Regions from separate parts of the Bradyrhizobium sp. USDA 4461 genome, predicted to be linked through region 2. Evidence: riboswitches for the same ligand, from Rfam matches in the RefSeq annotation. Region 2 holds a riboswitch; each other region holds the start of a gene.

What was found. Region 2 has a riboswitch for glycine ahead of gcvT (glycine cleavage system aminomethyltransferase GcvT). Riboswitches for the same ligand answer to the same signal wherever they lie in the genome.
Region 1: it holds a riboswitch for glycine, as region 2 does, so the genes downstream of both, gcvT (glycine cleavage system aminomethyltransferase GcvT) here and gcvT (glycine cleavage system aminomethyltransferase GcvT) in region 2, are expected to answer to the same signal.
Region 3: it holds a riboswitch for glycine, as region 2 does, so the genes downstream of both, ACVINW_RS26465 (D-amino acid dehydrogenase) here and gcvT (glycine cleavage system aminomethyltransferase GcvT) in region 2, are expected to answer to the same signal.

What each region holds. Positions count from the first base shown of each region.
Region 1 covers NZ_JBSRXM010000001.1:1,537,657-1,547,470, reverse strand. Annotated here, with positions in the region: gene gcvP (aminomethyl-transferring glycine dehydrogenase) at 1-1,147, opposite strand, end outside; gene gcvH (glycine cleavage system protein GcvH) at 1,170-1,535, opposite strand; gene gcvT (glycine cleavage system aminomethyltransferase GcvT) at 1,552-2,697, opposite strand; glycine riboswitch at 2,839-2,925, opposite strand; gene ACVINW_RS07310 (ABC transporter substrate-binding protein) at 3,255-4,442, shown strand; gene ACVINW_RS07305 (MaoC/PaaZ C-terminal domain-containing protein) at 4,527-5,033, shown strand; gene ACVINW_RS07300 (glutathione S-transferase family protein) at 5,323-5,991, shown strand; gene ACVINW_RS07295 (pyridoxamine 5'-phosphate oxidase family protein) at 6,411-6,923, shown strand; gene ACVINW_RS07290 (cupin domain-containing protein) at 7,333-7,734, shown strand; gene ACVINW_RS07285 (flavin reductase family protein) at 7,793-8,899, shown strand; gene gcvA (transcriptional regulator GcvA) at 8,973-9,814, opposite strand, start outside.
Region 2 covers NZ_JBSRXM010000001.1:5,547,365-5,557,178, reverse strand. Annotated here, with positions in the region: gene alaS (alanine--tRNA ligase) at 1-2,213, opposite strand, end outside; glycine riboswitch at 2,414-2,506, shown strand; gene gcvT (glycine cleavage system aminomethyltransferase GcvT) at 2,649-3,794, shown strand; gene gcvH (glycine cleavage system protein GcvH) at 3,808-4,173, shown strand; gene gcvP (aminomethyl-transferring glycine dehydrogenase) at 4,330-7,203, shown strand; gene ACVINW_RS25750 (acyl-CoA thioesterase) at 7,340-7,771, shown strand; gene ACVINW_RS25745 (hypothetical protein) at 7,809-8,051, opposite strand; gene recA (recombinase RecA) at 8,307-9,395, opposite strand.
Region 3 covers NZ_JBSRXM010000001.1:5,688,599-5,698,412, reverse strand. Annotated here, with positions in the region: gene ACVINW_RS26495 (twin-arginine translocation pathway signal) at 41-472, opposite strand; tRNA gene ACVINW_RS26490 (tRNA-Leu) at 698-784, shown strand; gene ACVINW_RS26485 (PilZ domain-containing protein) at 859-1,146, opposite strand; gene ACVINW_RS26480 (hypothetical protein) at 1,428-1,706, shown strand; gene ACVINW_RS26475 (ABC transporter substrate-binding protein) at 1,768-3,384, opposite strand; gene ACVINW_RS26470 (M20/M25/M40 family metallo-hydrolase) at 3,651-4,781, shown strand; glycine riboswitch at 4,867-4,973, shown strand; glycine riboswitch at 4,977-5,092, shown strand; gene ACVINW_RS26465 (D-amino acid dehydrogenase) at 5,162-6,523, shown strand; gene ACVINW_RS26460 (ABC transporter permease) at 6,683-7,627, shown strand; gene ACVINW_RS26455 (ABC transporter permease) at 7,631-8,518, shown strand; gene ACVINW_RS26450 (ABC transporter ATP-binding protein) at 8,696-9,814, shown strand, end outside.

The DNA of each region.
Region 1 (9,814 bases), 4.0 Mb from region 2:
CAGGCGCAAAGCCGAGCTTGCGCAGGCCCGCCGCCAGCACGGTGGCGCGGCGATGCACGCTGCGCGCGATATGGGTCAGGCCCTCGGGGCCGTGATAGACCGCATACATCGAGGCGATCACGGCCAGCAGCACCTGCGCGGTGCAGATGTTGGAGGTCGCCTTCTCGCGGCGGATATGCTGCTCGCGGGTCTGCAGCGCGAGACGATAGGCGGGTGCCCCGCGCGAATCCACCGAGAGCCCGACAATGCGGCCGGGCAGCGAGCGCTTCAGCGTGTCGCGCACCGCCATGTAGGCGGCGTGCGGTCCGCCATAGCCCATCGGCACGCCCAACCGCTGCGCCGAGCCTATGGCAATGTCGGCACCGAGCTCGCCGGGCGAGGTGAGCAGCGTCAGCGACAGTAAGTCTGCCGCGACGATCGCCAGCGCACCCTTGGCGCGCAGCGAGGCGATCGCCGGCCGCAGATCGCGCACCGCGCCGGACGTGCCCGGATATTGCAGCAGGGCGCCGATCACTTCGGCCTTGTCGAGCTCGGTCAGGGGATCGCCGACCATCAGCGCCCAGCCCAGAGGTGCTGCACGTGTGCGCATCACCGCCAGCGTCTGCGGATGAACTTCCTTGTCGACGAAGAACACTTTCGCCTTCACCTGCGAATGGCGCTCGGCGAGCGCCATCGCTTCCGCCGCGGCGGTCGCCTCGTCGAGCAGCGAGGCGTTGGCGACGTCGAGCCCGGTGAGGTCGCAGATCATGGTCTGGAAGTTGAAAAGCGCTTCGAGCCGGCCCTGGCTGATCTCCGGCTGATACGGCGTGTAGGCGGTGTACCAGGCCGGGTTCTCCAGGATGTTGCGCTGGATCACCGCGGGCAAAATGGTGCCGGAATAGCCCTGGCCGATCAGCGAGGTGAACACCTGGTTCTGGGCGGCGAGCTCGCCCATATGGGCGAGCGCCTCGGTCTCGCTCAGCGCGCGGCCGAGATCGAGCGGCGCCTTCTGGCGGATCGACGCCGGCAGCGTCTCGTTCATCAGCGCCTGCAGGCTCGCGGCGCCGACCGTCTCCAGCATCGCGTTGATGTCGCGCGGGGACGGTCCGATGTGGCGGCGGACGAAATCGGTGGCGGCTTCGTTGATCGGCTTGAAGGGCGCGTTCATGGGCTTATCCTCGGCTGATCCTTTAGGCGGTGTGGGCAGCGTAGGCGGCCTCGTCCATCAGGCCGCCGAGTTCGCTCTTGTCAGCGATCTTCAGCTTGAAGAACCAGGCCTTGCCGGCGGCATCGGAATTGACCAGCGCGGGCTCGGCCGCGAGCTCCTCATTGACCTCGATCACCTCGCCGGTGATCGGCGCGTAGACATCGGACGCCGCCTTGACGGATTCGACGACCGCGGCGGCCTCGGCCTTCTTCAGGCTGCGGCCGACCTTGGGCAGTTCGACGAACACGACGTCGCCGAGCTGCGATTGCGCGTAGTCGGTGATCCCGATCGTGGCGACGTCGCCCTCGATGCGGAGCCATTCGTGGTCGGAGGTGTACAGCGTCGTCATGGAGAACCTCTGGCGTTTAGCGTTTGTAGGTATTGGGAACGAAGGGCGTGGCGGCGACTTTCAGCGGCAGCCGCTGGCCGCGCACCTCGGCGAAAACGGTGGTGCCGACGGCTGAGAGGGCGGTGGGCAGATAGCCCATCGCAACCGGCGCATTGAGGCTCGGGCCGAAGCCGCCCGAGGTCACCGTGCCGATCTGCTCGGACGAGGCGGCATCGGCAAACAGCAAGGCGCCTTCGCGCACCGGGGCGCGGCCGTCGGGCTTCAGGCCGACGCGGCGGCGGGCGGCGCCATCAGCGAATTGCGCGAGAATTTTGTCGGCACCCGGGAAGCCGCCGGCGCGCGCGCCGCCGCTGCGGCGGACCTTTTGTACCGACCATTCCAGCGCGCCTTCGACCGGCGTGGTCGTGGTGTCGATGTCGTGGCCATAGAGGCAGAGCCCGGCTTCGAGCCGCAGGCTGTCGCGCGCGCCGAGCCCGATCGGCAGCACGTCCGGATTGTCGAGCAGTGCGGTGACCAGGGCTTCGGCCTTGTCGGCCGGCACCGAAATCTCAAAACCGTCCTCGCCGGTATAGCCGGAGCGCGAGACGAAGCAGTCGATGTCGGCGACGCGGCGCGGGCCGGCATCCATGAATTTCATCGAACTGACATCTGGGCAGAGTTTCGCCAGCGCCGATTCGGCCTTCGGCCCCTGCAGCGCGATCAGCGCGCGGTCGGCCAGCGAGACGATCTCGCAGCTCTCAGAGAGATTCGCGCGCAGATGCGCCTCGTCCTCGGCCTTGCAGGCGGCATTGACCACCAGGAACAGGTGATCGCCGAAGTTCGCGACCATCAGGTCGTCGAGCAGGCCGCCGTCATTGTTGGTGAATTGCGCGTAGCGCTGCCGTCCCGGCGCGATGCCGACGATGTCCTGCGGGACCAGTTTTTCGAGCGCAAGCGCGGCGTCGGCGACCTTGCCGGATTTGGCCCGCAGCACGAGCTGTCCCATGTGGGATACGTCGAACAGGCCGGCTCCGTTGCGGGTGTGGAGATGCTCCTTCAGCACGCCGGCCGTGTATTGCACGGGCATGTCGTAGCCGGCGAACGGCACCATCTTGGCGCCGCGCGCCAGATGCAGCGCGTGCAGCGGGGTCTGTTTCAGCGGGGAAGTTTCGCGCGCAAGCATCATAGGGCCCTCGCGGTTCCCGCGGGGACCTATTTCCCCTTGAGAAACCTGCAGAAAGCCCCATCTGTCGCTGTGCCTGAGAGTATTATCCCGTCGGCGGACGCAATCGGGGAGAACCCCAGCGCCTCTTTCCAGATGTCAGACGTCACGCGGTCCTTTTGCCTGAGAGTTTCCGGGGCGGTTGCTCCTTCGGCGCCGGCGCTAGCCGGTCTCTCCCGACGTGATTGCCAGTTGAAGTGCTCACGAAACATAGCCAAGCCGGACTTGTCAATCCGAGCACACTCGGTACCTGAGCATTCAACCGATCGTTGAAGGCACGCTAGTCGCCGGAATGCTCACATCGCACGAACCGCTGAGTTCGCATGAAACCGCTTTCAGCAAGGTTTCTGAAAGATCAATGCGGCTTGTCTCCATGTGAGCCTTGCCTCTCCATCGTTAGATCCGCTCACGTCAAGCGTCAGCCGATATCGAGCTGAGAGCGGCAACAAATCCTGTAGTGTTTCAATGCTCATTCATTCCCGACCCAAACCTCTATCAATCGCGAGAGATCAAGCAAAATGCCTGTCAACAAAAGTGCAGTCCCAACCAAGATCGGTGCGATATTCATGTTTTCTGGCGGCGTCGCCGAACTGGGCCAAGACTCGTTCGACGGAGCAGACGCCGCATTGCATTTCATCAATTCGCGTGATGCATCGTCTCGAAAGTTTGAATGGGTGAAGGCCGACGGATCATCACCCGAAGAAGCTGCGCAGCAAGCTGAAAGAATGATTACTCAGGATGGAGTGCGAACGATCGTCGGTTGCTATGGGTCGAACCACAGCATCGAAGTGTCGAAAGTATGCGAGAAATATGGGGCGGTCTTATGGACCCAAACCGCGTGGACGGCGTCTCTGTTCGACCATAAGCCGAAATATACGTTTCGTACCAATACCTATGCTACTCCAGTCGAGGAAGCTGCTGTCGACTACGTTCTGCACGAGGTCACTCCGCTCCTGGCAAAGAAGAGCGACCTTCGGGTTATGGTAATAAACGAAGGGAGCGCGTATGGCGTGAGTTGCGGCGACGAGACCGTCAAGGCCCTGACGGCAAAGAACATCAAGCCAATACAGCGGTACACGTACGACGCAAGGTACGATGGGGCCGATCTCGATTTCGACAACATCGTCAGCCGGATCAAGGAACAAAATCCGGACGTCCTGTTTGCGAGTTCATTCATTCGAGACTCTGTTGGAATTCTGGATGCGATGAAGAGGGCGGGCTATCGTCCGCCGGTCATTATGACGTCCTCCGCAGGATTTGGTCTGTACACTCTAAACCTGGCTGGCGAAATGACAGAAGGAATCTTGTCTGCAAATGCTCCTGCGCTCGTTGCGCCAGCCGCTCTGAACGAGACGGGCCGGCGTCTGCAGGTTGAGTATGTCAGTCGGCTAAAAGGGTTGACCGGAAGGCAGCCATCTGGATTCAACGCGATGTCTTTCTGTGCTGCCTACTCGCTGCTGAACGATGTCATTCCAAAGATTCAAGGCGAGATGACCGCCGAGAGCATTCGTCACGCAGCAATGTCGCGAGATATTCCGCTCGGAACTTATCCCAATGGCTGGGGTCTCAAGTTTGATGCGGTCGGGCAGAATGAAAGGTGCCCGGTTTCAATTGACCAGTGGCAGAAGGGCTCATTGAACACTATCTGGCCTAGACAGATGGCGACTTCCATCGTCAACGGACTGCCGTTGCCTCCAGTACAATAAGATCGGGCTGAAGAGGGGCGAGCTGAATGTTGCTCGCCCCCGAGCGCCAGATAGCATCGCACTAGCCGTAAACCGAGATTTCAAATGCGGGTCGATCTCCAATCTTCTAATGAAGGCCAGGTCATTGACCAACTGTTGACCTACGAAAGCTTTCGGGTCGGGCAGGTCATCGAGCTCGGTTGGATATCGGTGTCCGAAAGAGACATCGCAGACTTCGCAAGTCAATTTGACCCTCAGTCCTTTCACACTGATGAGGAACGGGCCAGGCATTCTCCGTATCGGGGCATTATTGCAAGTGGCTGGCATACTGCTGGGCTGTTCATGCGCCTCTACGTCGATCGCATTCTCAATCGAGCGTCGTGCCTAGGTTCTCCAGGTGTGGATGACCTGCGATGGATCGCTCCGGTCAGAGCAGGGCAGAGGCTGCGCGGTGTCTTGACTGTCGAGCGACTGGAACCGTCGAAAAGCAAGCTCGATCGGGGAACACTCTATCCGAGGTGTGAGCTGTTCGATGAGGACAAGGCCCTCGTGTTCTCGATGGTGCTCAAGACCTTGTTGAAACGTTCACCGCCCGCTCCGCCCGCTTCCTGACCGTCTGGATCGGCGTGCGCTGCCATCCAGTGATCATTCGCCTCGACGATACCAGTGGACAGGAGTGGCCCAGCTAGTCTGGTTGCAATCTCCGTTTTGCCTAGGCGTATGAGGATTATCCGCAGTCATTTGGTGCTTGGAGACAATCAGTTCAGGTTGTCAGATGGCAATGGAACCTCCTTCGAACAACGGTCATCACTTGTCCTTCGGACTTCGTCGATGCCTTCAGTCCTCGAAACAAGGATCGCTAGGTAGCTGCCCCAGAGATGAAAAAGATAGAGAGCCTATCATGCTTAAACTTTACTACTCGCCTGGTAGCTGTTCGCTCGCGGCTCACATTGCGCTCGAGGAGATTGGTCAGCCCTACGAGCTAGAACTGGTGTCAGCAGCCGGAGAGCATGAGGGGGAAATGACGGCCACAGCGAAGTGGAGGGCGGTAAATCCGAAGGCGCGAGTGCCGGTGCTTGGTGGAGTCCCCGGGCAGATTGCGGGTAGTCCTGACGTGCTCACTGAAGTGCCGGCCATATTGTTCTATTTGGCGCGGTCCAATCCGGACGCCTGCCTGATGCCTCGGACACCAGCGAGCGAGGCGCGTTGCCTGGAATGGATGAACTACCTGTCCAGCAGCGTGCACGCTACAGCATATGCGCAGATCTGGCGTCCGTTGCGCTTCGTTTCTGACCAGGAGGCATTCGGGCCGTTGAAAGCCAAGGGCGTGGACAGTGTTCGCGACCAGTACTCCTACATTGAGTCGATCTTGACTGACGGTAGGGAGTGGGCCGTGCCCGAGAGCTATTCCATCGCTGATGCTTATCTACTGGTATTTTACCGATGGGGAAGTCGAATAGGGCTCGACATGCGCAATTCCTTTCCCGGATGGACTGAGCTCGCTGAACGAGTCACGAGGCGCGCGGCCGTTCAACGAGTGTTTCAGCGCGAGAGAATTAGCCTGTACTGAGCGTATAGCCCTGCGTGGTGCGCTAGGCTCACGGACGCCTGCCTGGAAACTTATGTCTTGCCTGGTTGGGCCAGGCATCGAATTGCGCTGAACTGCGGACAAGACGGACGCAAAAGAGCCCCGGCGGCAAATGTTGCCGCCGGGAAGTCTAGGGAGAGAACACCCACGTCACCTCATTCAGATCGATTCAATGAACGATCGTCGTTGCGGTAGTCTGGTCATAGCCTCATTCGGCAATAGGCAACAAACGAGAACTACTCACACGATCCTGCAGTCGAAGTCACCGCGTCTGGACGTGTTAGCGCTAGTAACAGAAAAGGCGAGGCGTGTTCGATGGCGCGCACTGTCGCGAATGCGATAGCCTTGCTGTAGAGGTGGCTCGTTAAAACTGTATAGAAATGCCTCGGTGGATATCACGCATGGTTCGCGCTTTCACGATGTTGACGTTCACCGATTCTGTTAAGGCCGCGCAGTCAAGGAGAGGCTCTCGGGAGTTCTGCGCGTCCCTGGAGACAAAGTCGGAGAACAGGGTTCTCGACGAGCGCAGTGGCTCCTTCATATCGGAATGCGACAGTTTTTTGTTGGGGACCGCGAACCGAGATGGATGGCCGCACGTCCAACATCGCGGCGGCCCCAAAGGCTTCCTTCGAGTTTTGGGGCCAACGACACTGGCATTCGCAGATTACTCGGGTAATCAACAGTACATAACGGTTGGGAATCTGTCGGAAAACAATCGGCTGTTCATCTTCATAGTCGACTACCGACAACGCCGTCGATTGAAGGTCTGGGGGCGCGGTGTCGTCGTTGAGGACGACAGGATGCTACTTGCTCGTGTTGAGGTACCGGACTATGGCGCCAAGGCGGAGCGCGCTATTGTCGTGCACGTCGAAGCATGGGATTTCAATTGCGGTAAGCATTTTCCCGAACGGTAGATTGGATACGAATCCGTGGTCAGGCACTCAGCGCTCAAAGACGCTGTTGGGACGCCTTTGCTTGTAGCGGGAGTGTCGATCTGCAAGGATCTACGCTCTACGGATTCTAGGCGTGCACCACGACATGCCCCAGATCTCAAAGGTAACTCTGTCAGATAGACCACGGAGCGCTGAAGTCGGCCAATCGGTTGTTAGAGCGCGTTGGCTGAAGCAGCTTGGCGCTGACTTCAAACCATCATGACCTTGCGAGTTCTGCGCATACAAATGTGAAAATGCTTCATCGCAACGATCAGTATTGTTCGTTGGCAATACCGCGCGATGAGTTGTAGTTCGCAGTCAGGCTTCTGCGCGGCACGCCGCCGCTCTTCTCGCCAGCGACCGAAAATGGAAACAAGATAAGGAGAACTCAATGAACTCCCGATTCGAGACCAAAGAACCAACGATTGGCGGATCAGTGTATGTCAAGCCGGGAACGATCGATTGGAAGCCGTCTCAATTCGAGGGCATTCAGATCAAGGTGCTTTACGAGCGGCCCGAGGCTGGAGAGCTGACTTGTCTCCTCAAGTGGGAACCTGGCGCGCGGCTACCGTTTCACCAGCACCCGGAGCTCGAGCAAAGCTTTGTGCTCGAAGGGTCATTCTACGATCACGACGGCATTTGTCGCGCCGGAGAGTATGTATGGCGCCAGCCCGGCTCATACCACGAGACGCGAAGCGATGAGGGCTGCATTCTGCTTGCGGTGTACAGAAAGCCGAACGTGTTCGGTAACACAGCCGGGTTCGGTGTCGAAGCCAAGACTGAGGCGAAGTAGCGGCCTCACCGCTACCGGCTGAGTCAGGAACGATCAGTCTGGAGGGGGCTTTCGCTGCATGAGCAGCGAAGGTGCCTCTAAGGAAGCCGCAGAAAGTCTTCGCCGGAAAGCCTCACGTTGGCGCATGACCAAACGCAACTACAAAATCATTCGTAAGGTCGAGGAAACTCCGAACATTCTTTCGATTTACTTCGCCGCCGAGGATGACACGGCGCTCGCGCCGTTTCGCAGCGGCCAGCAGCTTGTCGTTGACGTCCCCGGAATCGGGGAGCGAGAATACCTTTTGTCAGCTTTCTCGGCCAAGCCGAAGAGCTATCGAATTACGATCGCTCATGATGGCCGGCCGACCGTGCCAGATACATACGCGCCGGACTACTGGTACCACCAAGTGGATCGTGGGGGCGTGGTGCGGGCTGACGGACCTACAGGAAGCTTCCAGGTACCTGAGCGTCTGGATCGTCCCATCGTCGTTGTCGCTTCGGGTATAGGTGAATCGTTCATTGCGGCAGTTGCGGAAGAGCTCGCCGTCCGGGCGCCGCGTCACCGCGCCAGCTTTTTCTACTCCACCATCAATTCGAATACGTTCGGCCTGAAGACCAAAGTTGAGTCGCTCAGGTCGGAGCTTAGCAATAGCCATTGGCGGAGCTGCTTCCTTGAACCGCTCGCAGACGATCGGCAAGGACGGGATTTCGATCTTTGCGGACCTATGAGTGCTTCCCTCATAGCGGACGCGCTTTCTGATCAAGGGAGTGATGTTTTTGTCTGCGGGCCGACGGAGTTCGCCAATTGGGCGGAAACCGAGCTAGCCTCGAATATGCGTGGCGTAAACTCGATACAGATTCAACGGCTCGGAGAGGCCTGTATTCCGCGGCCGATTGTGCCGGAAGGAAATGCTATTGACGCACCGACAGCTTGCTACGTTCGGTTCACGCGCTCCGGGATAACCGCAATCTGGACGAAGGAGCAGGGCACTTTGCTCGACTTGGCGGAAACGGTCGGCCTGGACGTGCCGTACTCGTGTCGAACGGGTGCGTGCGGTACATGTGCCCAGAAAGTCGCTGCTGGTGAGGTGATGCCTATCCGCAAGACCCACGCAGAAACGTCGAGCAAAGAGCAACTTCTGTGCTCATGCATTCCTCTTACCGACCTCGAAATTGAGCTCTAATTCATCTCGGGGTGCTGACGAAGCGTGTAAAGGCGCGCGACGAAATGCTTACAGTGGCGAAGTGAGCCGATTTCTAGCGGTGAGAAGTCGCCGTCTGCGAGATATTAGCTCTCTTGGCTGTGCGCGCGCGATGCTTTGGCCGCCGCGATACATCACGGGAAGATTCATTGCTGAAGGCGACTCTGGTCTTGCTTTCATCTTCGTCACTGGGCCTGAGCTGTCCCAACATCCAGTCTCGGAAGATCGCGATACTCTTCAATTTTCGGCTTTCCGCACGCCATACCATAAAATAAGAGTACTCATCCGATATCGCGCAATCGAAGAGGCGGACCAGGCGTCCCGAGCGAAGATCGTCGGCAACCAAGGTGCCCCTGGCAAGCGCGATGCCATGCCCTTCCGCTGCAGCCTCGAGCAGAAGAGCGGCGTCGGTGTACGATGTACCATGATGAGGTTCCCGTATATCCGCGCCAGCGGCGTTGAACCACGCTTCCCAGGGTTGGTGTGGATTGAGCAAGAGGTCTGCCTGCGCTAGCTCGGGCAGGGATCTGGGGTAGTCTCCGTCCCGGTAATTCGGGCTGCAGACAGGAAAAACGAGCTCGCCGATCAATCTCTCTTGTTGCACGCCCGGCCAGCCTCCTGGACCATAGCGGATCGCCAGATCGACGCCGTCTGACGCGAGGTTGGCAAGTTCGGTTGTTGTCCGAAGTGCCAATTGAATGCCAGGGTGATGAGTGTGGAACGAACCAATTCGGGGGATCAGCCATCGCGATGCAAATGCCGGCAGCAGGCTGATGGTCAGAACATCCGATCGGGCACGTTGCGCGCTTCCTTCGAACGCGCGTTCTAGTAATCGGAGTCCTTGGCGGATTTGGGTAACAAGTACCTGCCCGCGCTCGGTCAGCACCATCTGCCTAC
Region 2 (9,814 bases):
TCCTCGATCGAGGTGCGCAGCTCGGCCGCCGCGCTCTTCGCCAGCGCCATGGTGTCGTTGGCGTGCTTGCGCGCGTGACGTCCGGTCAGCGCCTCGATGCGGCGCACGCCGGAGGCGACCGCGCTCTCGCTGGTCACCGAGATCAGGCCGATGTCGCCGGTGCGGCGGACATGGGTGCCGCCGCAGAGCTCGACCGACCAGCCGAGCGCGTTCTGACCGTGCTCGCGGGCGCTCTTGCCCATCGAGACGACGCGGACTTCATCGCCGTATTTCTCGCCAAACAGCGCGCGCGCACCGGCCTCGCGGGCGTCGTCGACGGCCATCACGCGGGTCGTCACCTCGTCATTCTCGAGCACGACCTCGTTGGCGATGTCCTCGACGCAGGCGAGCTCTTCCGGCGTGATCGGCTTCGGATGCACGAAATCGAAGCGCAGGCGATCGGGCGCGACCAGCGAGCCGCGCTGGGCGATGTGATCGCCGAGCACCTGGCGCAGCGCCTCATGCAACAGATGGGTCGCCGAATGGTTGGCGCGGATCGCCGAGCGGCGCGCGTGGTCGACCTCGAGCTGCAGCGCGGTGCCGGCCTTCAGCGTGCCCTGCTCCACCGTGCCGACATGCACGAACAGATCGCCGGCCTTCTTCTGCATGTCGGTGACGCGGAACTTGACGCCCTCGCCGGTGAGCACGCCGATGTCGCCGACCTGACCGCCGGACTCCGCATAGAACGGGGTCTGGTTCAGCACGATCGCGCCGCTCTCGCCGGCCTTGAGGCCATCGACCTCGGCACCGTCCTTGACCAGCGCCGTCACCACGCCTTCCGCGCTCTCGGTCTCATAGCCGAGGAATTCGGTAGCGCCGAGCTTCTCGCGCAGCGGGAACCAGATGGTCTCGGTCGCCGCCTCGCCGGAGCCGGCCCAGGAGGCGCGCGCCTTCTCGCGCTGGCGCTCCATCGCGTCGGTGAACGCCGCCTGGTCGACGCTGATGCCGCGCGACTTCAGCGCGTCCTGCGTCAGGTCGAGCGGGAAACCATAGGTATCGTACAGCGTGAACGCGGTGTCGCCGTCGAACATGTCGCCCTTCTTCAGGCCGGCGCTCTTCTCGTCGAGGATCGACAGTCCGCGCACCAGCGTCTTGCGAAATCGGGTCTCTTCGAGCTGCAGCGTCTCCTCGATCAGCTTTTCCGCGCGCACCAGGTCCGGATAGGCCTGGCCCATCTCGCGGACCAGCGCCCAGACCAGGCGATGCATCAGCGGCTCGCTCGCGCCCAGGAGCTGCGCGTGGCGCATCGCACGGCGCATGATCCGGCGCAGCACGTAGCCGCGGCCCTCATTCGACGGCAGCACGCCGTCGGCGATCAGGAACGCCGACGAGCGCAGATGGTCGGCGATGACGCGATACGACGCGACGTTCTGCGCGTTCGGCTCATGGCCGAGCGCCGACGAGGCTGCGTCGATCAGATGGCGGAACAGATCGGTCTCGAACACGCTCTCGACGCCCTGCAGGATGCAGGCCATGCGCTCGAGGCCCATGCCGGTGTCGATCGAGGGGCGCGGCAGCGCCACGCGCTCCTCCTTCGTCACCTGCTCGTATTGCATGAACACCAGATTCCAGAACTCGAGGAAGCGATCGCCGTCCTCCTCGGGGCTACCCGGAGGTCCGCCCCAGATGTGCTCGCCGCGATCGATGAAGATCTCGGAGCACGGACCGCAGGGACCGGTATCGCCCATCGCCCAGAAATTGTCCGAGGTCGGGATGCGGATGATGCGGTCGTCCGAGAAGCCCGCGATCTTCTTCCAGTAGCCGGCCGCCTCGTCGTCGGTGTGGTAGACCGTGACCAGCAGCTTGTCCTTCTTCAGCCCGAAATCCCTGGTGATCAGATTCCAGGCGAGCTCGATCGCGCGCTCCTTGAAGTAGTCGCCGAACGAGAAGTTGCCGAGCATCTCGAAGAAGGTGAGATGGCGCGCGGTGTAGCCGACATTGTCGAGGTCGTTATGCTTGCCGCCGGCGCGCACGCATTTCTGCGACGTCGTGGCGCGCTGATAGCCGCGCTTCTCGACGCCGGTGAAGACGTTCTTGAACTGCACCATGCCGGCATTGGTGAACATCAGGGTCGGGTCGTTGCGCGGCACCAGCGGCGACGAGGCCACGATCTCGTGGCCGTTCGCCTTGAAGAAGTTCAGAAATGTCGACCTGATGTCGTTGACGCTGCTCATGTTCATCCAATCGGAAAAAGGGGCCGGCCAGCCGCAAAAAGGCGTCATTTTCCGGCCGAACGCTTTTAGACATTGCCAGCTGCGGTGTCCAGAAACTGTGCAGCCGGATCATGGGCTTGCCGCAACAGCACAAAGCCCGTTGATAGTCGTCCGGGTGCGTTGACAGCCTTGGCGGGGCCGTGTTTTGGTCCTACCTGTAAGTAGTCACGTCGGGAGAGACTGGCCCTGTCCTGGGCCGGCGCCGAAGGAGCAACCGCCCCGGAAACTCTCAGGCAAAAGGACCGCGTGACGTCTGACATCTGGAAAGAGGCGCTGGGGTTCTCCCCGATTGCGTCCGCCGACGGGATAATACTCTCAGGCACAGCGACAGATGGGGCTTTCTGCAGGTTTCTCAAGGGGAAATAGGTCCCCGGCGGGAACCGCGAGGGCCCTGTGATGCTTGTGCGCGAAACTTCCCCGCTGAAACAGACCCCGCTGCACGCGCTGCATCTGGCGCGCGGCGCCAAGATGGTGCCGTTCGCCGGCTATGACATGCCGGTGCAATACACGGCCGGCGTGCTGAGGGAGCATTTGCACACCCGCAAGGACGCCGGTCTGTTCGACGTGTCCCACATGGGACAGCTCGTGCTGAAGGCCAAATCCGGCAAGATCGCAGACGCGGCGCTCGCGCTGGAAAAACTGGTGCCGCAGGACATCGTCGGCATCGCGCCGGGACGGCAGCGCTACGCGCAATTCACCAACAAGGACGGCGGCCTGCTCGACGATTTGATGGTGGCGAATTTCGGCGATCATCTATTCCTGGTGGTCAACGCCGCCTGCAAGGACGCGGACGAGGCGCATCTGCGAGCGAATCTTTCCGACAGCTGCGAGATCGTGTCGCTGGCCGACCGCGCGCTGATCGCGCTGCAGGGGCCGAAAGCGGAAGCGGCACTGGCAAAGCTTTGTCTAGATGTCAGTTCGATGAAATTCATGGACGCCGGCCCGCGCCGCGTCGCCGAGATCGACTGCTTCGTCTCGCGCTCCGGTTACACCGGCGAGGACGGCTTTGAGATTTCAGTACCCGCGGACAAGGCGGAAGCCCTGGTCACCGCGCTGCTCGACAATCCCGACGTGCTGCCGATCGGGCTCGGCGCGCGCGACAGCCTGCGGCTCGAAGCCGGGCTCTGCCTCTACGGTCACGATATCGACACCACCACCACGCCGGTCGAAGGCGCGCTGGAATGGTCGGTGCAGAAGGTCCGCCGCAGCGGCGGCGCCCGCGCCGGCGGCTTTCCCGGCGCCGACAAGATCCTCGCGCAATTCGCTGATGGCGCCACCCGCCGCCGCGTCGGCTTAAGGCCCGATGGCCGTGCGCCGGTGCGCGAAGGCGCCGCGCTGTTTGCCGACGCCAGCTCGACCGAGCAGATCGGCAAGGTGACCTCGGGCGGCTTCGGCCCGAGCCTCAATGCGCCGGTTGCGATGGGCTATCTGCCGACCGCCCTCTCCGCGCTCGGCACCACCGTTTTCGCCGAAGTGCGCGGCCAGCGGCTGCCGCTGAAAGTCGCCGCAACGCCCTTCATCCCCAATACCTACAAACGCTGAAGGATCGATCCCCATGACGACGCTGTACACGTCCGACCACGAATGGCTCCGCATCGAGGGCGATGTCGCCACGATCGGGATTACCGATTATGCGCAATCGCAGCTCGGCGACGTGGTGTTCGTCGAACTGCCCAAGATCGGCCGCAGCCTGAAAAAGGCCGAGGCCGCCGCCGTCGTCGAATCCGTCAAGGCCGCCTCCGACGTCTATGCGCCGATCACCGGCGAAGTGGTCGAGGTCAACGAGGCGCTCACGGCCGATCCCGCGCTGGTCAATTCGGATGCCGGCGGCAAGGCCTGGTTCTTCAAGCTGAAGATATCAGACAAGGGCGAGCTCGGCGGCCTGATGGATGAAGCCGCCTACGCCGCGCACACCGCCTGAGAGAATGAAGCAGATTGCGACCACACACTCCCTGTCATCGCCCGACTTGATCGGGCGACCCAGTACGCCGCGGCCCTTCAGCTTAACCACTGCTGTCCCGGCGTACTGGATACCCCGCTTTTGCGGGGTATGACGGCTGACAACGAGGACCCCGTCATGAACGCGCCCTTCAAGCCGATCAACGAAGCCGTCACCGATTTCGTCCGCCGCCACATCGGACCGTCACCGCGCGACGTCAACGCAATGCTGGAGACGGTGGGCGCCGCGAGCCTGCAAGCGCTGATGAACGAGACGCTGCCGGCGTCGATCCGCCAGAAGGCGCCGCTCGATCTCGGCCGCGCGCTGAGCGAGACCGAGGCGCTCGCGCATATGAGCGAGCTCGCCGCGCAGAACCAGGTGTTCACGTCGCTGATCGGCCAGGGCTATTCCGGCACCATCCTGCCGGCGGTGATCCAGCGCAACATCCTGGAGAACCCGGCCTGGTACACCGCCTATACGCCGTATCAGCCGGAGATCAGCCAGGGCCGGCTGGAAGCGCTGTTCAACTACCAGACCATGATCTGCGACCTCACCGGGCTCGACGTCGCCAACGCCTCGCTGCTCGACGAGGCGACCGCCGCCGCTGAAGCGATGGCGCTCGCCGAGCGCCATTCGCAGGTGAAAGCAAAGGTGTTCTTCGTCGACAAGGAGGTGCATCCGCAGACGCTCGCGGTGATGCGCACGCGCGCGGCCCCCTTGGGCTGGGCGCTGGTCGTCGGCGATCCCCTCACCGAGCTCGACAAGGCCGACGTGCTCGGCGCGCTGTTGCAATATCCGGGAACGTCGGGCGCGGTACGCGACCTCCGGCCTGCGATCGCATCGCTGCGCGCCAAGGGCGCGCTGGCGATCGTCGCCGCCGACCTGCTGTCGCTGACGCTGCTGACCTCGCCCGGCGAGCTCGGCGCCGACATCGCGATCGGCTCGGCGCAGCGGTTCGGCGTGCCGATGGGCTATGGCGGACCGCACGCCGCCTACATGGCGGTGCGCGACACGCTGAAGCGCTCGCTGCCCGGCCGCATCGTCGGGCTGTCAGTGGATTCGCGCGGGCTACCCGCCTATCGCCTGGCGCTGCAAACCCGCGAGCAGCATATCCGCCGCGAGAAGGCGACCTCCAACATCTGCACGGCGCAGGTGCTGCTCGCCGTGATCGCCTCGATGTATGCGGTCTATCACGGCCCCGAGGGCCTGACCCATATCGCTCGCGGCGTGCATCGGCGCGCCACCGTGCTGGCCGCAGGCCTGCGCAAGCTCGGCTTTACGCCGACCAGCGAGGCGTTCTTCGACACCGTAACGATCGAGGCCGGTGCCAGGCAGATCGAGATCGTCGCCCGCGCGCAGGCGGAGCGGATCAATCTGCGCATCGGTACGACCACGCTCGGCATCGCGCTCGACGAGACCACGACGCCGGAGACCGTCGAGGCGGTGTGGCGCGTGTTCGGCGGCAAGCTCAGCTTTGCCGAAATCGAAGCGGCGGCGCACGAGGCGCTGCCGAAGGAGCTGCGGCGCACCAGCGCCTTCCTCACCCACCCGGTGTTCAACACGCATCGCTCGGAGACCGAACTGCTGCGCTACATGCGCAAGCTCAGCGATCGCGACCTCGCGCTCGACCGCGCGATGATCCCGCTTGGCTCGTGCACGATGAAGCTCAACGCCACCACCGAGATGATCCCGCTGACCTGGCCGGCGTTCGGCAATCTGCATCCGTTCGCGCCCGCGGATCAGGCCAAGGGCTATCACGCGCTGTTCAAGCGGCTGGAGCAGTGGCTGTGCGACATCACCGGCTATGACGCGGTGTCGTTGCAGCCGAACTCCGGGGCGCAGGGCGAATATGCCGGGTTGCTGGCGATCCGGGGCTATCACCTCGCGCGCGGCGAGCCGCACCGCAAGGTGTGCTTGATCCCCTCCTCCGCGCACGGCACCAATCCGGCCTCGGCCGCGATGGTCGGCATGGATGTCGTGGTGGTGGCGTGCGACGCGCGCGGCGACGTCGACGTCAATGACCTCCGCGCCAAGGCGGAGAAGCATTCGGCCAATCTCGCCGCCGTGATGATCACCTATCCGTCGACCCACGGCGTGTTCGAGGAGCATATCCGCGAGATCTGCGACATCGTGCATGCGCATGGCGGTCAGGTTTATCTCGACGGCGCCAACATGAATGCGCAGGTCGGGCTGTCGCGGCCCGGCGATTACGGCGCCGATGTCAGTCATCTCAACCTGCACAAGACCTTCTGCATCCCGCATGGCGGCGGCGGCCCCGGCATGGGCCCGATCGGCGTCAAGGCGCATCTCGCGCCCTATCTACCGGGTCATCCCGCAACCGACGGCGCAAATGCGCACGCCATCGGCCCGGTGTCAGCCGCGCCGTTCGGCTCGGCGTCGATCCTGACCATCTCCTACATCTACATCCTGATGATGGGCGGCGAAGGTCTCACCCGCGCCACCGAGGTCGCGATCCTCAACGCCAATTACATCGCCGCACGGCTGCAGCCGCACTTTCCGGTGCTGTATCGCAACGAGCGCGGCCGTGTCGCCCATGAGTGCATCGTCGACCCGCGCGGGCTGAAGACGAGCAGCGGCGTCACGGTGGACGACATCGCCAAGCGGCTGATCGACTACGGCTTCCACGCGCCGACCATGAGCTTCCCGGTGGCGGGCACGCTGATGATCGAACCGACCGAATCGGAATCCAAGTTCGAGATCGACCGCTTCTGCGATGCCATGATCGCGATCCGCAACGAAATCGCGGAGGTCGAGAAGGGCCGCTGGACCATCGACGCCTCGCCGCTGCGCCACGCCCCGCACACCGTGCACGACATCGCCGACGATGTGTGGGAGCGGGCCTACACCCGCGCCGAGGGCTGCTTCCCCGCGGGCGTGTCGCGGTCCGACAAATACTGGAGCCCGGTCGGGCGCGTCGACAATGTCTACGGCGATCGCAACCTGGTGTGCTCGTGCCCGCCGGTCGAGGATTACGCGCAGGCGGCGGAGTAAGCGCGGGCAACGATCAAGGATGGGCAGAGCCAACGGGCGCGGCTCCGTTGGCTCTGCCCATCCTGCAGCCCGGTTTTCATAAGGCGCGCTTGTCCGTGGGCGAACGACGGCGAGCAACGCCGCGGCAGGAGGAAGCATGCGCGAGGACTTCTGGTTTCATTTCCCGTTTCGCGTCCGCTATTCCGAGGTCGACGCGCAGGCCGTGGTGTTCAACGCCCATTACCTCACCTATTTCGACACCGCGATCACCGAGTATTTCCGCGCGCTCGGCTACGACTATCTCGGCGAGGTGGCGCGGACCGGCGTCGACTTCCACACCGTGAAATCGGTGGTCGAGTACAAGGCCCCGATCCGCTTCGACGAGGACATCGAGGTCTGCGTCCGCGTCGCCAGGATCGGCCGCTCCTCGATCAACCTTGCGCTCGCGATCTTCGCCAAGGGCTCCGATGATTTGCGCGCCACCGGCGAGATCATCTGGGTCGCCACCGACCAGAAGACCCATCAGTCGGTCGCGGTGACGGAGGATTTGCGGGCGCTGATCGGCAGCCGGGAAAAGGCGCTGGCGTAGGGACGAGTGACGCCTGCCGGCGCCGCGCGGATCAAGCCTACGGCGTGACCAAGGCGCGGCTCTTCGCGTCCCAGCGCCACAGCCGGTCGTTGGTCAACTCCGTGCCACCCCACCAGCGATGGATCGAGTTGTACTGGCTGAAGTCCAGCTCGCCATCCAGCACTTCCTGGCCGAAATCGGTCACCGACAGCCGGCTGTGCAGCGATCTTTCTCGGTGGGCCTTCCAATCATCCGCTCCTTGGATCTCTGCCGGAATCCAGCGAGGACCGGCGATCGACAATAGGCGAGTCCATCCAGCATCAGGTCTGCTTCTTGAAAATCGAACACGCCGCGTTCCCTGTACAGCTCACTCGAAAGCACACCCGGCTTGGTCTCGCCGAGACCTGCGCGGTTCAGATCGAGCCCGGATGGAAGATCAGACGCTTCATCGATCCAACTCACTGAACACTGGCACCAAAACCAAACAGGCGCCGAAGACGTCGGCAACTCAACGTCCTCAGCGCCCGCTTGCAGCGAAATCTTGGAGCTTTAAAGCTTACTCCTCCGTCGGCTCCTCGCCGTCGGCGTCGCGCTCCGGTGTGCCGGCGAGGATCTGCTCGGAGATCAGGCCGGAATTCTGCCGGATCGCGGCTTCGATCTTGGTGGTGATATCGGGGTTGGCGCGCAGGAACGCCTTCGAATTCTCGCGTCCCTGGCCGAGCCGCTGGCTGTCATAGGAGAACCAGGCACCCGATTTCTCGACGAGGCCGGCCTTGACGCCGAGGTCGAGGATCTCGCCCATCTTGGAGACGCCCTCGCCGTACATGATGTCGAACTCGACCTGCTTGAAGGGCGGCGCCAGCTTGTTCTTCACCACCTTGACGCGGGTGGTGTTGCCGACCACCTCGTCACGCTCCTTGATCGCGCCGATGCGGCGGATGTCGAGGCGGACCGAGGCATAGAACTTCAGCGCGTTGCCGCCGGTGGTGGTTTCGGGCGAACCGTACATCACGCCGATCTTCATGCGGATCTGGTTGATGAAGATCACCATCGTGTTCGACTTGTTGATCGAGGCGGTGAGCTTGCGCAGCGCCTGGCTCATCAGGCGGGCCTGCAGGCCGGGCAGCGCGTCGCCCATCTCACCCTCGAGCTCGGCCTTCGGCACCAGCGCCGCGACTGAATCGACCACCAGCACGTCGACCGCACCGGAGCGCACCAGCGTGTCGCAGATTTCCAGCGCCTGCTCGCCGGTGTCCGGCTGCGAGATCAGGAGCTCGTCGATGTTGACGCCGAGCTTGCGCGCATAGACCGGATCGAGCGCATGTTCGGCGTCAATGAAGGCGCAGATGCCGCCCTTCTTCTGGCCTTCCGCCACCGTGTGCAGCGCCAGCGTGGTTTTCCCTGAGGATTCCGGCCCGTAGATCTCGACGATGCGCCCCTTCGGCAGGCCGCCGACGCCAAGCGCGATATCGAGCCCGAGCGACCCCGAGGACACCGTCTCGACATCCATCGAGCGGTCGTTCTTGCCGAGCTTCATCACCGAGCCCTTGCCGAACTGACGCTCGATCTGGGAGAGCGCGGCTGAGAGGGCCTTGGACTTGTCCATGGAGGATCCTTCGACGATACGCAGTGCGGTGGCGGACATTTGGGATGTGCTCCTTATGGCGGGGATTCGCTAGCGGGACAAACGGGCGATGAGGTCGAATGGAATGCGTTGTTGATAGGAAACCTCGTACCACGTTTGTTCTATGTTCGCAATATGTTCTTTCGGACGCGTAAACGCCGGATGCCGTCAAGGCACTGTCTCCGGGGTTGATTTCCGAAGTGTCCTGGCGCGGATTAAGCGAACGGAAACCGAGGCTTGGTTGATGTTCTCGGTAGGACTACTGAGGCGATAGAGTAAATGTTCTGGCCCCATCATTTTCCATGGGACGCCATCTGTTCTGGCCGTGAAAGCGATCGCGAGATCGCGCCTCCGCACGCGGCGGCTCCCTCTGACAGACATTGTCCGGCCTCTTTCGGCCCAGCGCCTTTCGTGGCCATCGCCCCCGTGTCACAACCTGC
Region 3 (9,814 bases), 140 kb from region 2:
CGATCGTGCCCTGCGCGCCAACGCGCCCGAAGCGCCGATCTCAGTGGACGAGGCCGCGCGGTGCGCGAGGGCCCTTCGGCGCCGGCGTGGGGGCTACGGGCGCGGCCGGCGGGGTGTCCGGCGGGGCTTCGTGGCACTTGCCCTTGCGCCAGGCCTCTTCCGCAAGCTTCTGCTGGGAGTGGATCGAGATCAGCTCGTTGCGATAGACCATCTCCGAGACCACGGTACCGCCGACGCCGGTCTCCGCCTTGGCCATCAGCCTTTCCTGCTCCGTCGCACGGGACTTGAGGCCCGTGCGCTCGGCCTCGAGCTGCTTGCAGTCATACAGTTCGTATTTGGCGGGATCGGCAAATGCCGACGGCACATTGTCGCCGATCTGCGCGCAGCCGGAAACCGCCGCGGCCGAGACGAGCAGCGTAACGATGGCTGCCGCGCGCAACGGATTTGGGCGGCTTGGGAAACGAACGGACATTCGGCTTTCTTAGTCGGACAGTGTTGAGATTGCCTAAAGCAGCCACCGGTGTCCGGATTGAGGCTCAATCGCGGCGGCGCGCTGCTTATCCCAATGCGGCGCGGCCGACGCAAATGGAATCGCAGGCCGCAAGCTTAAGCCTTTGAAAGCTCACCTGTTAGCACCGGATAATGACAATTCCACTCCGCGCCCAAACGCGCTAGAAATCCGCGCGCCTGGCGCAACGCGGACGTGGCGGAACTGGTAGACGCAAGGGACTTAAAATCCCTCGATGGCAACGTCGTGTGGGTTCGAGTCCCACCGCCCGCACCAGCCTTCGCTCGCTTCGCGAGCTGCGGCTTGGCAAGCCCGGCAACTTCTTCGTCAGCGATGGCTGCCCGCCAGCATCAATCAAACCCCAGTCCGATCCGCCGCTCCTTCTTCCACATCACCCGGCAGCTGTGGCGCTCGCCGTCGATGGCGAGGACGAAGCGATCGGGAAACCACAGCGGCGAGTTGACCTCGATGCAAGCACCTTGAGGCGAGAGATTGCGGACCGTGCAGGGGATCGCCTCGCTGCCGAATTCGATCGCCCCCGACTTGAGGACGCGGCGACGCGAGCCGGCACGCCGCTCGTCGGTTGGCATTGGCTGGTGCGCGTTGGCTGGTGCGGGCCTGGTGGGGTCGTCGGCCATGAACCGGTCGGGGGTACGTACACAGACTGTCACGTTACGGCGCAATACTGACGAGAACCTTAAGGCGCGTCCAGCAGAGCTGGCATGCCAATGCTGTGGCCAAACCGCCTGCGCAGGCACATGCGGTATTGCGATGCTCGCATCACCTCATCGTGTTGTCCGATTGTGGCGGGGTTCACACGCCGCGATCGCCACGGGGTGTAGCCTTCGCGCATTGGAAATTCCGGCCGCGCATGTCGTGGCCGCGGCATTTCGACATCAATTTTGCCCGGAGATCGGCGATGGCGATTGCAAAGGCGCGCGATCATGGCGCCTCCAATCTCGAACACGGTGACGACGCGGCCCATTGCAGCAACGGGCTCAATGTACAGCAATTCCGTGACGCAACGCCCGACGAGCGCGCGATCTACCGGCGATGGATTCGCGGCGTGATCATGGTGTACGGATTGCTGGCACTTGCCGCGGGGGCCGCAGTCTGGATCAACGGCGCCGGCACCGGGCAGACGCAGCTCACCAGCTTGTCCAGTCCGAGCGGCGTGAGATCAGGCCACGCCAATTAGCTGTCGCAAAGAAAAATGGCCGGGACGAGCCCCGGCCATTTGTTTTGCGTCGAGCCGAGGCTTACTCGGACTTGTCGATGTTCCAGAAGATCGGCGTTGCCGGGCCGTCGAGCACGCCGGTCAGCGACTTCCGCCAGGCGCTCGGTCCCTGATACTGGCCGAGCGGAATGTAGATGACCTGCTCGTAGGCTTCCTTCTGAATATCGGCCGCGATCTTCTTCTGCTCGTCGAGCGAAGACGCGCGAACGAAGGCATCCTTCAGCTTCTCGATCTTGGCGTCCTCGGCCCAGCCGAACCAGCCGCCATTCTTGCCCTGCCCGCCAATCGAGAGATTGGCGATCGGGTTGGAGACGTCGGCGCTGACCCAGTTGGTGAAGAACATGTTCCAGCCGCCCTCCTTCGGCGGCTTCTGGCTGGCGCGGCGGGTCACGACAGTCTGCCAGTCGGTCGCTTGCAGGTCGACTTTGAAGCCGGCGTCGCGCAGCTGCTGGGCGACGACAATCGGCTGCGCCTTGAGCGTGGTGACGTCGCCGGGCGCCATGATGACGACGGGCGTGCCGTCATAGCCCGACTCGGCGAGCGCCTTCTTGGCCGCCGCCATGTCGCCGCCCTTCAACAACGTCTCGCCGCCGACATCGGTCGCGAACGGAGTATCACAGATGAAGAACGCGACGCAGGTCTTGTAATATTTGGGATTGCCGATCAGCGCGTCGAGCACCTGCTTCTGGTTGATCGCCAACAGTGCCGCCTGGCGAACCTTGATGTTGTCGAAGGGCGGGTAGAGGAAGTTCATGCGGCCCAGCGTCTGGAAACCGGCCTTGTTCAGCGTATCGATCTTGATGTCCTTGTCGGCTTCCAGGACCGATAGCGTGTCAAGCGACGGGTTCTCCAGGAAATCAATATCGCCGGACTGCAGCGCATTCATCGCGGTCTGGGCGTCGGCCATCGTGACCCACTCGACGCGGTCGACCTTCACCACCTTGCCGCCCGCGGTCCAGCTTGCCGGCTCCTTACGCGGCACGTAATCCTTGTTCTTGACGTAGACCGCCTTCACGCCCGGCTGGAATTCAGCCTGCACGAACTTGAAAGGGCCCGAACCGATCTGCTCCGGAATCGGCTTGTCCGGCGGCGTTTCGGCCAGCCGCTTCGGCATCATGAACGCGACGCGCGACGACGGCTTGCCGATCGACTCCAGCACGAGGCCGTAGGGTTCCTTCAGCTTCAGCGTGATCGTCTTTGCGTCGGTGGCTTCGATGCTCGCCGTGAAGTCCATCAGCTTCTGGCCCATGCCGTCGACCTTGGCCCAGCGCTTCAGCGAAGCGACGCAGTCTTCGGCCGTCACCGGCGCTCCATCGTGCCACTTCAGGCCGTCGCGCAGCGTGAACGTGTAGGTGAGCTTGTCGGAGACCTTCCAGTCCGCCATCTGCGGCTGGATCTTGAAGTTGGCATCCGTCGCCAGCAGCGTGTCGTAGATCATGTAGCCGTGGTCGCGCGTGATATAGGCTGTGGTTAGAATCGGATCGATGACGCGCAGGTCCGAATGCATCACCGCGGTGATGGTCTTGTCCGCGGCCATCGCCTGCGGCGCAAACGACAATTCCTGCGGTGCGAATGACAGCGCAAGCGCCGACAACGCAGCCGCGAGCGTGCGGCGTTTCCAACGCGAGATAGGGAACATGCAAATCTCTCCTGACGTGTAACTGGTCAAAGCCGGCTTATTCGTTATGCATGCGGTCCGTTATTTAGGCGAACTAACATGCTGTATGGCTTGTGAAATCGAGACTTGCACCAAGCGCCAAGCGCGTCAATCGGTTTCGATCCGGATCGGACGTACACAAACGAATGAGGCCGCGGGCCGGATTTTGGCTTTACAAAATCGTCGGCGGAGATTTTCGTGAGCGCCGCGCGATGCCGGCGCCGTCAGAACAACAAGAGAGAACAACGATGAACCCCGCCAATCTCCCCTTTGACTCCGAAGCGATGCTGCAGGGCCTGCGCAGCTGGGTGGAATGCGAGAGCCCGACCTGGGACGCGGCTGCGGTCGAGCGCATGCTCGATCTCGCCGCGCGCGAGATGGCGGTCATGGGTGCGACGATCGAACGCATCGCCGGACGCCAGGGCTTTGCCGGCTGCGTCCGCGCCCGCTTTCCGCATCCGAAGCAGGGTCAGCCCGGCATCCTGATATCAGGCCATCTCGACACCGTGCACCCGGTCGGCACCATTGAGAAGCTCAAATGGCGCCGCGAAGGCAACAAATGCTTCGGGCCCGGCATCTTCGACATGAAGGGCGGCAACTATCTGTCGATCGAGGCCATCAGGCAATTGGCCCGCGCGTCCTTCACGACGCCGTTGCCGATCACCGTGCTGTTCACACCCGATGAAGAGGTCGGCACACCGTCGACGCGCGACATCATCGAGGCGGAAGCCGCGCGCAACAAATATGTGCTGGTGCCGGAGCCCGGCCGGCCGAACAACGGTGTCGTCACCGGCCGCTACGCGATCGCGCGCTTCAATCTGGAAGCCACCGGCAAGCCGAGCCATGCCGGCGCGACGCTGTCCTCCGGCCGCTCCGCGATCCGCGAAATGGCCCGTCAAATCATCGCCATCGACGGCATGACCACCGAGGACTGCACCTTCTCGGTCGGCATCGTGCATGGCGGCCAGTGGGTCAATTGCGTCGCCACGACCTGCACCGGCGAAGCGCTCAGCATGGCCAAGCGGCAGGCCGATCTCGATCGCGGCGTCGAACGCATGCTGGCGCTGTCCGGCACCGCCAACGACGTAACCTTCAAGGTGACGCGCGGCGTCACGCGCCCGGTGTGGGAGCCGGATGCCGGCACCATGGCTCTATACGAAAAGGCAAAGGGCCTTGCGGCCGGGATGGGCCTCGATCTTCCGCACGGCAGCGCCGGCGGTGGATCGGACGGCAACTTCACCGGTGCGATGGGCATCCCCACGCTCGATGGTCTCGGCGTTCGCGGCGCCGATGCACATACGCTCAACGAGCATATCGAGGTCGACAGCCTGGCCGAGCGCGGCCGCCTGATGGCGGCGCTGCTGGCGACGCTGGACTGATTGCACTGCACAACACGTTGGCACTGCCGGATCGAAATTTAGCCTTGTCCAATTTTAAGGCTTCGCCTACGGTCCGGCCGTCCAACGCGACGATGCGGGAGAGATCGAGGCGACAACATTCGTGTTGTCAGCTTCGGCGCCGATGGAGCAACCGCCCCGGAAACTCTCAGGCAAAAGGACTGTATCGTCAGGACGATCTGGAGAGAGACGGACATGGCCGCAGATCAAGGGCCGTGACGTCCACCGAAGGGGATAGTTCGCGTCCGGGCCCCGGCCCGGTGCGGATCAAGCTCTCAGGTACCGTGACAGATGGGGCGTCGAAACACCCGGTTTCACCGGTGGTTCGGCGACTCTAACAACACGGGAGCCTGAAGACCATCATGCCTCACATTGCGATCATTGGCGCCGGCATCACCGGCGTGACGACGGCCTATGCCCTGCTCGAACGCGGCTACAAGGTGACTGTGCTCGACAGGCATCGCTACGCCGCGATGGAAACCTCATTCGCCAATGGCGGACAGTTGTCCGCCAGCAACGCCGAAGTCTGGAACAGCGCGGCGACCATTCTCAAGGGGCTGCGCTGGATGCTGAGAAGCGACGCGCCGCTCTTGATGAACCCGAAGCCGAGCTGGCACAAATATTCCTGGATCGGCGAGTTCGTCGGTGGCATCGCGCGCTATCGCAGCAACACCATCGAGACCACGCGGCTCGCCATCGAAGCGCGCAAGCATCTGTTCTCGATCGCCGAGCGCGAGAACATCGCCTTCGATCTCGAACGCCGCGGCATCCTGCACGTCTATCACGACAAGGCCGGCTTCGAGGCAGGCCTGCGGGTCAACACCTTGCTGCAGCAAGGCGGGCTCGACCGCCGGCCGGTGACACCGGACGAGATCCGCAGCATCGAACCCGCGCTGCAAACCGCCTGCTATGGTGGCTTCTTCACGCCGTCCGACGCCACCGGCGATATCCACAAGTTCACGCGCGGCCTCGCCGAGGCTTGTGCGCGGCGCGGCGCGAGCTTCATCCATGAGGCCGACGTCGACACGGTCGCGCGCGGCGACGACGGCTTCCGCATCGGCTGGAACGAAACCGCGTCGCACGATGCCGAGCCCGCGACGCGGCACGAATTGCAGGCCGACGGCCTCGTGATTTGCGCGGGCGTGGCGAGCCGCCGCTTCGCGGGCTTACTCAACGACCGCGTCAACGTCTATCCGGTGAAGGGCTATTCGATCACGGTGCAGCTCGATGCGCCGCAAAGCCGGGACGCCGCGCCGACCGTCAGTCTGCTCGACGAAGCCGCCAAGATCGTCACCAGCAGGCTCGGCGCCGACCGCTTCCGCATTGCCGGCACCGCCGAGTTCAACGGCTTCAACCGCGATATCAGGGCCGACCGCATCCAGCCGCTGGTGGATTGGGTGCGCCATCATTTCCCCGGGGTCGATACATCCAAAGTCGTGCCGTGGGCGGGGCTGCGTCCGATGATGCCGAACATGATGCCGGTGGTGCGCGCCGGCCGGATTCCAGGCGTGTTCTACAACACCGGCCACGGTCATCTCGGCTGGACGCTATCCGCCGCGACCGCGCAGATGGTCGCAGGCGCGATCGACGACTGGCGCGATCTCGATACGCCGCCGATGGCGCCGGCGTTCGGTCGCGGGCTCGACGATGTACCTGCCAATGCTCGCAAGGCTGAAATCAATCCACCTTCCAGTGGACTGCTTCGCACGTCATCGGAGGACTAATCACACCAGCAGGACCGACTAGCTGCACCGCAAAAACCGCAGCACCGATGGCACGGGACTTGCTCAACTTCTACCCTGTGTTTGCTACCATCTGTGCTACGGTCCGGTGTGCAACGGTCCCGCTGGGGACTTCATCGACCACAACCCAACGGATCCAATTTGCTCGGATATCTGCTTCGCCGCATCCTCGCCGCCATTCCCGTGATGGGCGTGGTGGCCCTGTTCGTGTTCCTGCTGCTGCGGCTGACGCCGGGCGACCCCGCCGCCATCCTCGCCGGCGACAATGCGACGCCGGAACAGCTTGAACGCATCCGGACCTCGCTCGGTCTCAACGAGCCGATCTACATCCAGTTCTACACCTGGGTCGCGAAGCTGCTGCATGGCGACCTCGGCGTCTCGCTGATCTCGAACAAGCCGATCCTCGAGATGATCGGCCCGCGCCTCGAACCGTCGATCTCGGTCGCGCTCGCCACCATCATCCTCTCGATCCTGGTCGCAGTGCCGCTCGGCGTCATTGCGGCATGGAAGCACGGCACCTGGATCGACCGCTGCGTGATGGGGCTGTCGGTGCTCGGCTTCTCGGTGCCGGTGTTCGTGATCGGCTATGTGCTGATCCAGGTGTTTGCGATCTACCCGTTCCGCTGGGTCCCGGTGCAGGGCTTCAAGAGCATCTCGGCCGGCTTCGGTCCGTTCTTCGAACGCATCATCCTGCCGACCTGCACCCTCTCCTTCATCTATGTCGCGCTGATCGCGCGCATGACGCGGGCCTCGATGCTTGACGTGTTGGGTGAGGACTACGTCCGCACCGCGCGCGCCAAGGGCATCGGCGAGACCGGCGTGCTGCTGCGCCATGCGCTGCGCAACGCCGCGGTCCCGGTCATCACCGTGATCGGCTCCGGCTTCGCGCTCTTGATCTCCGGCGTCGTCGTCACCGAAAGCGTGTTCAACCTGCCCGGCATCGGCCGCCTCACCGTCGACGCGGTGCTGGCGCGCGACTATCCGGTGATCCAGGCGATGATCTTGTTGACGTCGGGCATCTATGTCGCAGTCAATCTCTTGATCGACGTCGCCTACACCCTGCTCGATCCTCGTATCCGGTACTGAGCAATGGCGATCGAAACCCTTCCCGAAGCCTCGATTCCCGTCACCCGGCCGTTCCGCGTCAAGTTCGGCTTCCTGACCTCGACGCCGATCATCGCGGTTGCGACGATCTGTCTTGCCCTCATCATCCTGATGGCGATCTTCGCGCCGCTCCTTGCGCCGCATGATCCACTCTTGCTGACGCCGTCGCAGCGACTGAAGCCGTCGAGCGCGCAATATCTGCTCGGCACCGACGCCTATGGACGCGACCTGTTGTCGCGCGTCATCTACGGCGCGCGGATCTCGCTGGTGATCGGGCTCGGCGCCGCCGTCTGCTCGATCGCCATCGGGCTCGTGATCGGCCTGGTCGCCGGCTTCTTCCGCTGGGTCGATGCGGTGATGATGCGCGTGATGGACGGCCTGATGGCGATTCCCGCCATCCTGCTTGCGATCGCCGTGGTGTCGCTGTCCGGCGCCAGCATCTGGACCGTGATGGTCGCGATCACCATCCCCGAGATCCCGCGGGTGGCGCGGCTGGTGCGCTCGGTGGTGCTGACCGCACGCGAGGAGCCCTATGTCGAGGCCGCGATCTCGCTCGGCTCCAGCCTGCCCAAGATCATGTGGCGGCATCTGATGCCGAACACGATCGCGCCGCTGATCGTGCAAGGCACCTATGTCTGCGCATCCGCGATCCTGACCGAGGCGATCCTGTCGTTCCTCGGCGCCGGCATCTCGCCGGAAACGCCGACCTGGGGCAACATCATGGCCGAGGGCCGCGCCTTCTTCCAGGTCAAGCCGTCGCTGATCTTCTGGCCGGGACTGCTGCTCTCGATCGCCATTCTCAGCATCAATCTGATCGGCGACGCCGCCCGCGACGCGCTCGATCCCCGCATGAAGCAGCGTGAGGGCAAGTGACGGCTTCAGCGCTTCTGAAGCCGTCATTGCGGGGCGATGCGAAGCATCGAACCTCAGATGCGCAGTGCGCATCGGGGAATCTCGAGATTCCGGGTCTGGTGCTGGCGCACCATCCCGGAATGACATTGGATAGTTCCCGTTGCTTCGCTCCTCACAGCCGCGCCAAGAGAGCCTGACATGACCAACGTCGTCCTCGACATCAACAACCTCGTCGTCGGCCTCGGCCGCAAGGCCGATGCGCACCGTATCATCGACGACCTCTCGCTAAGGGTGCACGAGGGCGAGACGCTGTGCCTGGTCGGCGAAAGCGGCTCGGGCAAGTCGGTGACCTCCCTGACCACGATGGGCCTGTTGCAGAAGGGCACGCTGGTGCCGTCGGGCGGCAGCGTCAAACTGGTCGGCGAGGAGCTGCTGACCGCCACCGACCGGCGGCTGCGCCAGTTGCGCGCCACGCGGATGGCGATGATCTTCCAGGAGCCGATGACCGCGCTCAATCCTGTCGTGCCGGTCGGACGCCAGATCGACGAGGTGCTGCGCGCTCATACCGATCTCGACGCCCGCGCGCGGCGCCAGAAGATTTTGGCAATGATGGAGCATGTGCGGCTGCCAGACGTGCAGCGCATCTTCTCCTCCTACCCTCACCGCCTCTCCGGCGGCCAGCGCCAGCGCATCATGATCGCGATGGCGCTGGTTCTGGAACCGAAGCTCCTGATCGCCGACGAGCCGACCACGGCACTTGACGTTACTACCCAGAAGCAGATCCTCACGCTGATCCGCGACCTGCAACGCGATCACGGCACCGCTGTTCTGTTCATCACCCACGACATGGGCGTGGTGGCGGAGATCGCCGACCGCGTCGCGGTGATGCGCCACGGAAGGCTGGTCGAGGCCGGCCCGCTGCAGGAGGTGCTGCGCACGCCGAAGATGGAGTACACCCGCAACCTCCTGTCCTCGGTGCCGAGCCTCGTGCCGCGCGCGCCACGCCCCGACACGAAAGAGCCGGTGGTGCTGGAAGCCAACGAGCTCAGCAAGGTCTACCGGGAGCGCTCGCTGTACGGCAAGGCCCGCGAGGTCTCCGCCGCCAGCAACGTCACGCTGACGCTGCGCAAGGGCCGCACGCTCGGCATCGTCGGCGAAAGCGGCTCCGGAAAATCCACGGTGGCGCGCTGCATCGTCCGCCTGATCGATCCGACCTCCGGCGGCGTGCGGCTTGCCGGCCGCGAGATCTCCGAGCTGTCGCGGCGGCTGTTGCAGCCGCATCGCCAGAAGATCCAGATCATCTTCCAGGACCCCTAC